DNA from 2 places in the Bradyrhizobium sp. SZCCHNRI1009 genome. Region 2 is predicted to be linked to the other one. Evidence: riboswitches for the same ligand, from Rfam matches in the RefSeq annotation. Region 2 holds a riboswitch; the other holds the start of a gene.
The links. A riboswitch is a leader RNA that binds a small molecule or an ion and turns the genes downstream of it on or off. The one in region 2 is predicted to bind S-adenosylmethionine.
Positions count from the first base shown of each region.

Region 1 (5,047 bases), on a different contig from region 2:
AGGTCAAGCAGGTCGCCAAATCGGCCACCGACATCTTCAACCGCGTGCCGTGCCTGGCGCCGAAGGGCGTCGCGAAGAAGAATTTCATTTCGCTGCCGCACGTCGCCAACAAGCTCGCCTCCGGCCTGCCGATCGTGATCGTCGCCTTCGGCTCGTCGTCGACGCAGGGCTATGGCGCGAGCGCGCCGGACTACACCTATCCGAATCGGCTCGCCGCGCAGCTGCGCCGGCAATATCCGATGGTCGACATCAGCGTCATCAATGCCGGCGTCGGCGGCGAGGATGCGCCGGAGATGATGAAGCGGATCGAGACGTCGGTGATCGACCGTCACCCGGATCTCGTGATCTGGCAGGTCGGCACCAATGCCGTGCTGCGCGATCTCGATCCGGCCGAGACCGCCAGGCTGGTCGAGGACGGCGTCGCCAAGATCCAGGCCGCAGCCTCCGATGTCGTGCTGGTCGATCTGCAATATTCGCCGCGCGTGAACGAGCGGCAGGAGAGCGCGGGTCGCATGAACAAGCTGCTCGGCCGCATCGCCGAGCTGCATCACGCCGGCATCTTCCCGCGCTTCGAGGTGATGCGCGACTGGCACGAGCGGCAGGCGATCCCGATGAACGAGTTCGTGATCTCGGACGGCTTGCACATGAGCGATTGGGGTTATGCCTGCTTCGCGCAACTGCTCGGCGACGACATCATCCGCTCGGTTGGCCAGGTCAAGCTCGGCATCAACGCGCCGGCCGAGGTGCCGACCTATCGGCCGATGTGACGCCGCAGGCGTCATCCCGGGGCGCTCGCCGCGCGAGCGAACCCGGGATGGTGATGTGCGGATGAGGAATGACGAGTAGCGCGCAGGGATGAGATCGGTCTACTCGCGACGCTCACTTCGCCATTCGCTACGCCGCCCTGAGGGCGGCATCGAGATCCTCGATCAGATCATCGGCATGCTCGAGCCCGGCGGAGAAGCGGATGAAGCCCTCGCTAATGCCGAGCTCGGCGCGCGCGTCCGGCGTCAGCCGCTGATGCGTGGTCGTCGCGGGATGCGTGACCAGCGTCTTGGCGTCGCCGAGATTGTTGGAGATGCGTGCGAGCCTCAATCCGTTGAGCGTACGGAACGCCGCCGCCTTGCCGCCCTTCACCTCGAAGCCGACCAGGGTCGAGCCGGCGCGCATCTGCTTCTTGACCGTCGCCGCCTGCGGATGGTCCTCGCGTCCGGGATAGATCAGCCGCGAGATCTTCGGATGCGCGGCGAGAAAATCGGCGACCTTGCCGGCGGTCTCAGTCTGCGCGCGCACGCGCACCGCGAGCGTCTCCAGGCCCTTGAGCAGGACCCAGGCGTTGAACGGCGAGATCGACGGGCCGGTCTGGCGCATGAAGTTGTGGATGTGCTCGGCGATGAAGGCTTCCGACGACAGGATCACGCCGCCGAGGCAGCGGCCCTGGCCGTCGATGTGCTTGGTCGCGGAGTAGACGACGACGTCCGCGCCGAGCGCGAGCGGGCTCTGCCAGATCGGCGTGGCGAACACGTTGTCGACGATCAGCCGCGCGCCATGGGCGTGCGCGATCTCGGCGATCGCGGGAATGTCCATCACGTCGAGCGTCGGATTGGTCGGGCTCTCGAGGAAGAAGCTCTTGGTATTCGGCCTGACCGCCTTCTGCCACTGGTCGAGATCGAGCCCATCGACCAGCGTCGACTCGATACCGTAGCGCGGCAGCAGATCCTCGACCACGTAGCGGCACGAGCCGAACAGCGCCTTGGCCGCGACGACGTGATCGCCGGCCCGCAGGGGGGCCAGGATCGCCGTGGTGACCGCAGCCATGCCGGTTGCGGCCGAGCGGCAGGCCTCGGCGCCCTCGAGCTCGATCATGCGGCGCTCGAACATCGCCGTGGTCGGATTGGAGAAGCGCGAATAGATGAAGCCGGGATCCTCGCCCTTGAAGCGCGCCTCGCACTCCTCGGCCGTGGCGTAGACGAAACCTTGCGTCAGATAGAGCGCTTCGGCGGTCTCGCCGAATTCGGAGCGCAAGGTGCCGGAATGCACCAGCCGGGTTTCGGGACGATACTGGGCGAACGACACCGGCGCCTTCGCGGGGGACTTCGACATGTGACCTCCATCGTGACCACCGCGCTCGGCGCGATGGGCACAAAAAAACCGGCCTGGGAAAACTCCTCAAGGCCGGGATCACATTCGTCCCCGGCCTGTTTAGCGACTTATTTAACGTGGCTGCAAGCCGGCCGGCTCAAATCACCACGGGATAAGTGGTGCTCATAGTCGCAACCGGCCTTTCCGTCAAGCCGGCCATCGGATAACCGGTCAAAAGACCCTATATTGGCTCCACAAGCCGCCGTTCCGGCGCCTGCAAAGGATCAGGCCTTGCCGTTTTCGCTTCCCGCCGACGCCCACGGCATCCTCCCCGATCGCATGATCGTAGCGATGGCGGAGGCCGGCTTGATCATTCCCGAATATGATTTCGTCGAGAGCCAGATCCAGCCGGCGAGCTTGGACCTGCGGCTCGGCGACGTCGCCTACAGGGTGCGCGCGAGCTTTCTGCCGGGGCCGGGATCGACCGTCGCCGAGCGCATCGACGAATTGAAGCTGCACGAGTTCGCGCTCGCCGACGGCGCGGTTCTGGAGACCAACTGCGTCTACATCGTGCCGCTGCTGGAGAGCCTGGCGCTGCCGAAGGACATCGTCGCGGCCGCCAATCCGAAGAGCTCGACCGGCCGGCTCGACGTTTTCACCCGCGTGATCGCCGACGGCACGCGACGCTTCGACATGATCGGCGCCGGCTATCACGGTCCGCTCTATGCCGAGATCAGCCCGAAGACGTTTCCGGTCCTTTTGCGCGAAGGCTCGCGCCTGTCCCAGGTTCGCTTCCGCTATCGCGACGCGGTCCTGTCGGAGGACGAATTGATCGCGCTGCACCAGGCCGAGCGGCTGGTGGATCGCGATGATGCGGATCTCGCCGGCGGTGTCGCTCTGTCCGTCGACCTCTCAGGCAGCAATGCGAACGGCTATGTCGGCTACCGCGCCAAGCGCCATACCGGCGTCGTCGACGTCGACCGCCGCGCCGGCTATCCGGTCGAGGAGTTCTGGGAGCCGATCAAGGCACGGCCCGACGGCAGCCTCATCCTCGATCCCGGCGAGTTCTACATCCTGGCCTCGAAGGAAGCCGTGCAGGTGCCGCCGGACTACGCCGCGGAGATGGTGCCGTTCGATCCGCTGGTCGGCGAATTCCGCGTCCACTATGCCGGCTTCTTCGATCCCGGTTTCGGCTATGCCGGCGCCGGCGGGCAGGGCTCGCGCGCGGTGCTCGAGGTGCGCTCGCGCGAGGTGCCGTTCATCCTCGAGCACGGCCAGATCGTCGGCCGCCTGGTCTACGAGAAGATGCTGGCGCGTCCCAACGCGATGTATGGCAGCCGCATCGGCTCCAACTACCAGGCCCAGGGCCTGAAGCTTTCCAAGCACTTCCGCTTCTAGCCGGCTGCGTCTGCCGCGCACCCCCAATGCGCCTGCCGCACAGGGCGCGCGCCAGCGCCGTGCTAGGAAAGCGAAAGCAATCGAACGATAAGATGGCCGCGACCTGCGCGGCCGAGCGGGGAGCTGAGATGTCCGAGATCGGCCTGGCCGACAATCCGGTCGGCGAGGGGCGTGCATTGCCGCCCCCCGAGAAGCCGATGCGGAATAAGCTCGTCGACGGACCCATCCTGCGCACCCTGCTGTCGCTGGCCTGGCCGAACATCATCGCCAACACGGCCGGCACCTGCGTCGTCATTGCCGAGACCTCCTATATCGGCCGGCTCGGCATCGAGGCGCTGGCGGCGATGGCGCTGGTGTTTCCGCTGGTGATCCTGACCATGACGATGTCCGGCGGCGCGATGGGCGGCGGTGTGGCCTCGGCGATCGCACGCGCGCTCGGCGCCGGCGACACCGATCGCGCCTCGACGCTCGCCTCGCATGCGCTGCTGATCGCGCTGCTGTTCGGCGCGACCTTCATGATCGGCATGCTGGTGTTCGGCCCGGCCTTGCTGGAGTTGCTCGGCGGCCGCGGCGCGGTGCTGAGCCATGCCACGGCCTATCTGCAGATCTTCTTCGGCGGCGCGATCCTGCCCTGGCTGATGAACTCGATGGCCGGCATCCTGCGCGGCACCGGCAACATGAAGCTGCCGTCGTTCATGATCCTGAGCTCGGCGATGCTGCAGATCGTGCTGGGCGGCACGCTCAGCCTGGTCCTCGGGCTCGGTATGCGCGGCGTCGCCGCCGGCGCGCTGCTGGCGTTCTGCGTCAGCATCTCGGTGATGGGCTGGTACCTAATTTCGGGGCGCGCGCGCGTCCGGCCGAAGCTGCGCGGCCTCAGGATCAGCGGCGCGATGTTCGCCGACATTCTCAAGGTCGGCGCCGTCGCCTGCTTCTCGCCGCTGCAATCCGTGCTGTCGATCGCGATCTTCACGCATATGCTGGCGTCGTTCGGCACCGCGGTGCTCGCCGGCTACGGCATCGGCGCGCGGCTCGAATTTATGATGACCACGGTCGCCTTCTCCGTCGGCATGGCCTCGGTGCCGATGGTCGGCATGGCGATCGGCGCGCAGCGAATCGCGCGCGCCCGCCGCATCGCCTGGACGGCGGGGCTGGTGTCGTTCGCGTCGGTTGGCGCGCTGTCGACGCTGATCGCGATCGTCCCACAATTGTGGGTCGACATCTTCACCCAGGACGAGAGCGCGCGCGGCGCCGGCCGGCACTATCTGCAGGTCGCCGCGCCGATGTATGCCTTCATCGGCCTGGCGATCTCGATGTACTTCTCTTCGCAGGGCGCAGCCAGGGTGATCGGTCCGGTGCTGGCGCAAACGGTGCGGCTCGTGTTCATCGCCGCAGGTGGCTCTTATCTGTTGAGCCATGCCGCGACCGAGGGCGACTTCTTCATGCTGGCGGCGTCCTCGATGGTGCTGCTCGGCGTGCTGACGCTCGCGAGCGTCATGCTCACGCGGTGGGGGCCGAAGCCGGCCGCGGCGCTGGAGCTGCGCCCGGCCGTGCTGGCGGCCGGACGCGG
Region 1 covers NZ_JAUEUL010000014.1:77,493-82,539, reverse strand. Annotated here, with positions in the region: gene QX010_RS22775 (GDSL-type esterase/lipase family protein) at 1-767, shown strand, start outside; gene QX010_RS22770 (O-succinylhomoserine sulfhydrylase) at 895-2,103, opposite strand; SAM riboswitch at 2,182-2,261, opposite strand; gene QX010_RS22765 (2'-deoxycytidine 5'-triphosphate deaminase) at 2,374-3,480, shown strand; gene QX010_RS22760 (MATE family efflux transporter) at 3,609-5,047, shown strand, end outside.
Region 1: it holds a riboswitch for S-adenosylmethionine, as region 2 does, so the genes downstream of both, QX010_RS22770 (O-succinylhomoserine sulfhydrylase) here and QX010_RS32855 (homoserine O-acetyltransferase) in region 2, are expected to answer to the same signal.

Region 2 (5,047 bases):
GGGCGGCGTCAGGATGCACCAGCGGTTGATGAACAGCTCGGCGAAGCCGGAATCGGGCCCGGAATTCTCGGTGCCGGCCACGGGATGGGCCGGCACGAAGTGGACGTTCGCCGGAAGATGCGGCGCCATGTCGCGCACGATCGCGCCTTTCACCGAGCCAACGTCGGAGACGACGGCGCCCGGCTTCAGATGCGGCGCGATCTCGGCCGCAACCGGACCGCAGGCGCCGACGGGAATGCAGAGGATGACGAGATCGGCGTCCTTGACCGCCTCTTCATTGCTCGCGACGACGCGGTCGACGACGCCGAGCTCGGCGACACGCGCGCGCGTCTTCTCCGAGCGCGCCGTGGTGACGATCTCGCCGGCCACGCCCTGCAGCCGCGCCGCGCGCGCGATCGAGCCGCCGATCAGGCCGAAGCCGATCAGCGCGACGCGTTCGAATCGCCCCGCGACGCTCATGTCGCCCTCATGAATTCGCTGAGAGCCTCCACGACCAGACGATTGGCCTCCTCGGTGCCGATCGTCATGCGCAACGCGTTCGGCAGCTTGTAGTTGGCGAGCGCGCGCAGCACGAGGCCGCGCCGGGTCAGGAATTCGTCGGCCTCGACCGCGGTCTTGCCCTTGTCGGTCGGGAAGTGGATCAGGATGAAATTGGTGACACTCGGCGTCACCTTCAGCCCAAGCTTGCCGATCTCCTCGGTCAGCCAGTTGCGCCACGTTTCCGTGTGCGTCTTCGACATCTGCTGATGCGCGGTGTCCTCGATCGCGGCGACCGCCGCGAGCATCGCCGGTGAGGAAACGTTGAACGGCCCGCGGATGCGGTTGATCGCATCGACGATATGCGCCGGGCCGAACATCCAGCCAACGCGGAGCGCCGCGAGCCCGTGGATCTTGGAAAAGGTGTGGGTGACGACGGTGTTCTCGGTCGTGGCGACCAGCTCGAGCCCGAACTCGTAGTCGTTGCGCGAAACGTAATCGGCATAGGCGGCGTCGAGCACCAGCACGACCTGCGACGGCAGGCCGGCGCGCAGCCGCTTGACCTCGTCGAACGGGATGTAGGTGCCGGTCGGGTTGTTCGGGTTGGCGAGCCAGACCAGCTTGGTGCGCGGCGTCACCGCGGCAAGGATGGCGTCGACGTCGGTGCGATATTCCGTCTCCGCGGCAACCACGTTCCTGGCGCCGCAGGCCATGGTCGCGATCGGATAGACCAGGAAGCCGTGGGCGGTGGAGATCGCCTCGTCGCCTTGGCCGAGAAAGGTGTGTGCCAGCAGATTGAGGATCTCGTCGGAGCCGGCGCCGCAGACGATGCGGTCGGGATCGAGGCCGTAGGCGCGGCCGATCGCCTGGCGCAGCACCCGTGAAGTCCCTTCCGGATAATCTTCCAGGTGAGTGGCCGCACTCTTGAATGCCTCGATCGCCCTCGGCGAGGGGCCGAACGGGGTCTCATTGGCCGACAGTTTGAAAACCTTGCGGCCCGGCTCCGGCTGGGGACTCTTGCCCGGTGTATAGGGCGCGATATCGAGGATGCCGGGGTTCGGCACGGGGCGGTTCATCGTCAACTCCGGAAAATCATCACTGGCGCGAGGCGTCTCAGCTCGGAACCGTATAGCGTTTCGCATGGCCGCCGACGAGGGCGGCGGAGCGTACCGAGGCGCCCGCCGCGATCAGGGCAGCCCTGATCTTGTCGAGGTTCGACGGCGACTCGATCGATACCAGCAGTGCGGCGCCGTCGAAGGCGGTATCGGGCACCGCGATGACGTCGGCGAGCGGCGACAGCGCCCGCGACACCTGCGCATTCCAGCCGGAGACGCGGATGCTCCAGGTCTCGACCTCGAGCACCAGCGCATCGTCGGCGACGCGCGACACCGCGAACACCGGCAGCGCGGCGGGATGGTCGGCGCGCTCGATGAACGGCATCCGCGCGATGATCTTTGGCGCGCCCACGGGCTCGAGCGTGATCCACCACGGCGTATGGCCGGAGGTCGTCGACACCAGCGCGAGATCGCCCTTCGAGCGCGCCACAGCCTCGACCGCGGCTTGCGCGCTGAAATGCGGCACGTAGGGCACCACGAATCCGAAATGGAACCTGGCGGAATCGCGCATCGCGGATTCGCCGACCGACACGTCGGCATGAACCGAGAACGGCGCCTGCACATAGGTGAAGGTCGAGACGATCACGCGCCAGATCCCCTCGACGGTGTCGAGCGGCAGGATGCCGCGATGGCGCTGCACCAGGCGGCGCATCATGTCGGCCTCGCGCGCGGGCCTGAACGCCGAGCCAACCTCCTGGGTCTTCTTGACCTTGATCAGCCGGTCGATGATGTCGGCCCTGTTCATCAGCAACTGATGGACCTGCTCATCGATGGCATCGATCTCCTTGCGCAGATCGGCGAGCGAGGGCGGGGCGGGCGGCGGGTTCGACATGGTCCGTGTCACTCTTCGCGAGGCCACGGGAAAACCTGCGGCCAAAGGAACGGATGCCGTTCTCTCCGATGCCGCGGACCTGCGCAACAGCAAGTTTACCTTGCGCCATCCAGGCTTGGCTGACCTGCGGCAGAGCGCCCGACCAACGGTCAACCCCAGCTTGCCTTGACGAATAGCGCCCGCGGGACTAGTTTCTGCCCGTTCCGTGGTCATTTGAGCCGGCCGGCTTGCAGCCACGTTAAAAAACTCGCTAAACAGGCCGGGGACGTTATCGATCCCGGCCGAACCCCAGTTCAGGCCGGGTTTTTCATGGCCTGATGTGTCACGTGGTTCGGGAGCCCTGGCCGGATGGCTGGGGTGAGAGACATGACAGGTCTGACGCCGAAGTCCAAATCTGCGACGTCCAAATCTGCGACGCCTACATCCGCGTTGCGCACGGTCGCGCCCGACGAGCGCTCGCACGAGGTCGATCATCCGAGCTCGCCGGTGGCGCAGTTCGGCGCCGACAAGCCGCTCAGGCTCGATTGCGGCGTCGACCTGTCGCCGTTCCAGATCGCCTACCAGACCTACGGCGAGCTCAATGCCGACCGGTCGAACGCGGTGCTGGTCTGCCACGCGCTGACCGGCGACCAGCACGTCGCCAACCGCCATCCCGTCACCGGCAAGCCCGGCTGGTGGGAGACGCTGGTCGGCCCCGGCCGCCCGCTCGATCCCGGCCGCTATTTCATCATCTGCTCCAACGTGATCGGCGGCTGCATGGGCTCGACCGGGCCGGCCTCGCTGAACCCCGCCACCGGCAAGGTGTGGGGGCTCGATTTCCCGATCATCACCATCCCCGACATGGTGCGGGCGCAGGCGATGCTGATCGACCATCTCGGCATCGACACGCTGTTCGCCGTGGTGGGCGGCTCGATGGGCGGCATGCAGGCGCTGCAATGGACGGTGGCCTATCCGCAGCGCGTGTTCGCCAATCTCGCGATCGCCTGCGCGACGCGCCACTCGGCGCAGAACATCGCCTTCCACGAGCTTGGCCGCCAGGCCGTGATGGCCGATCCCGACTGGGATCACGGCCGTTACGCCGACAAGGGCACGCATCCGCATCGCGGCCTGGCTGTGGCGCGCATGGCTGCGCACATCACCTACCTCTCCGACGCCGCCTTGCATCGCAAGTTCGGCCGCCGCATGCAGGACCGCGAGCTGCCGACGTTCTCCTTCGACGCCGATTTCCAGGTCGAGAGCTACCTGCGCTACCAGGGATCGTCCTTCGTCGAGCGCTTCGACGCCAACTCCTATCTCTATCTGACGCGGGCGATGGATTATTTCGACATCGCCGGCGACCATGACGGCGTGCTGGCGGCGGCGTTTCGCGGCATCAAGACCCGTTTTTGCGTGGTGTCGTTCACCAGCGACTGGCTGTTTCCGACTGCGGAGTCGCGCGCGCTGGTGCATGCGCTCAACGCCTCCAGCGCGCGGGTGTCGTTCGCCGAGATCGAGACCGACCGGGGCCACGACGCGTTCCTGCTCGATGTCCCCGAGTTCTTCGAGATCGCCAGCGCGTTTCTCGATTCCGCCGGCAAGGCGCGCGGGCTTGCCCATGCGAAGGGAGACTGAGCTATGAGCATGCAGGGTGTGCTGCCGCTGAACGGCTTCACTGGCGGCGAGGTGCTGGCCTATCGGCCTGATCATCTGCTGGTCGCCGGCATGGTCGAGCGCGGCTCCAAGGTGCTCGACATCGGCTGCGGCGATGGCGATCTGCTGCAACTGCTGGAAAGCCGCGGCATCGACGGCCGCGGCATCGAGCTGTCCCGCGAGGGCGTCAACCATTGCGTCGCCAAGGGGCTCGCGGTGGTGCAGGGCGACGCCGATACGGATCTCGTCGATTATCCGGACGACGCGTTCGACTACGTGATTCTGTCGCAGACCCTGCAGGCGACGCGGCAGCCCAAGGTCGTGCTGGAGAACCTGCTGCGCATCGGCCGCCGCGCCATCGTCACCTTTCCGAATTTCGGCTTCTGGCGGCTGCGGCTGCAGTTGCTGGTCGGTGGCCACATGCCGCGCACCGACAATCTGCCCTTCACCTGGTACGACACGCCGAACATTCATTTCTGCACCATCAAGGACTTCGTGCAGCTCTGCGACGAGATCGGCGTCAAGATGGAGCGCGCCGTCGCCCTCGATAGTTACGGCCGTCCCCTGCGCGTCGCCATGCCCTGGTGGTTCTGGAACATGTTCGGCGAGCAGGGGGTGTTTCTGCTGAGCAGGGGTGAGCGGCGGTAGGGAACCGAGCGCAGCCCCGGGGAGCTGCCGAAGTTTGGTCCTCGCTCTCTCCCCACGTCATGGCCGGGCTTGTCCCGGCCATCCACGTCTTGCAGTATGACGACATGGCGAGCGGCTACGTGTATTTCATGACCAATCGTCCGAATGGCACGCTGTACGTCGGTGTGACCAGTGATCTCGTGCGCCGGGTGTATCAGCACCGATCTGGCCTCGTCGACGGCTTCACTAAGCGATATGGTTTGAAGCGGCTCGTTTACTTCGAAGTCTTCGACGACACATTCAGAGCGCGATCCAGCGCGAGCACAACATCAAGCATTGGTCACGTGCCTGGAAGGTCGGGCTGATC
Region 2 covers NZ_JAUEUL010000045.1:144-5,190, reverse strand. Annotated here, with positions in the region: gene QX010_RS32870 (prephenate/arogenate dehydrogenase family protein) at 1-459, opposite strand, end outside; gene hisC (histidinol-phosphate transaminase) at 456-1,553, opposite strand; gene QX010_RS32860 (chorismate mutase) at 1,591-2,424, opposite strand; SAM riboswitch at 2,620-2,699, shown strand; gene QX010_RS32855 (homoserine O-acetyltransferase) at 2,782-4,035, shown strand; gene metW (methionine biosynthesis protein MetW) at 4,039-4,701, shown strand; partial or broken gene QX010_RS32845 (GIY-YIG nuclease family protein) at 4,761-5,047, shown strand, end outside.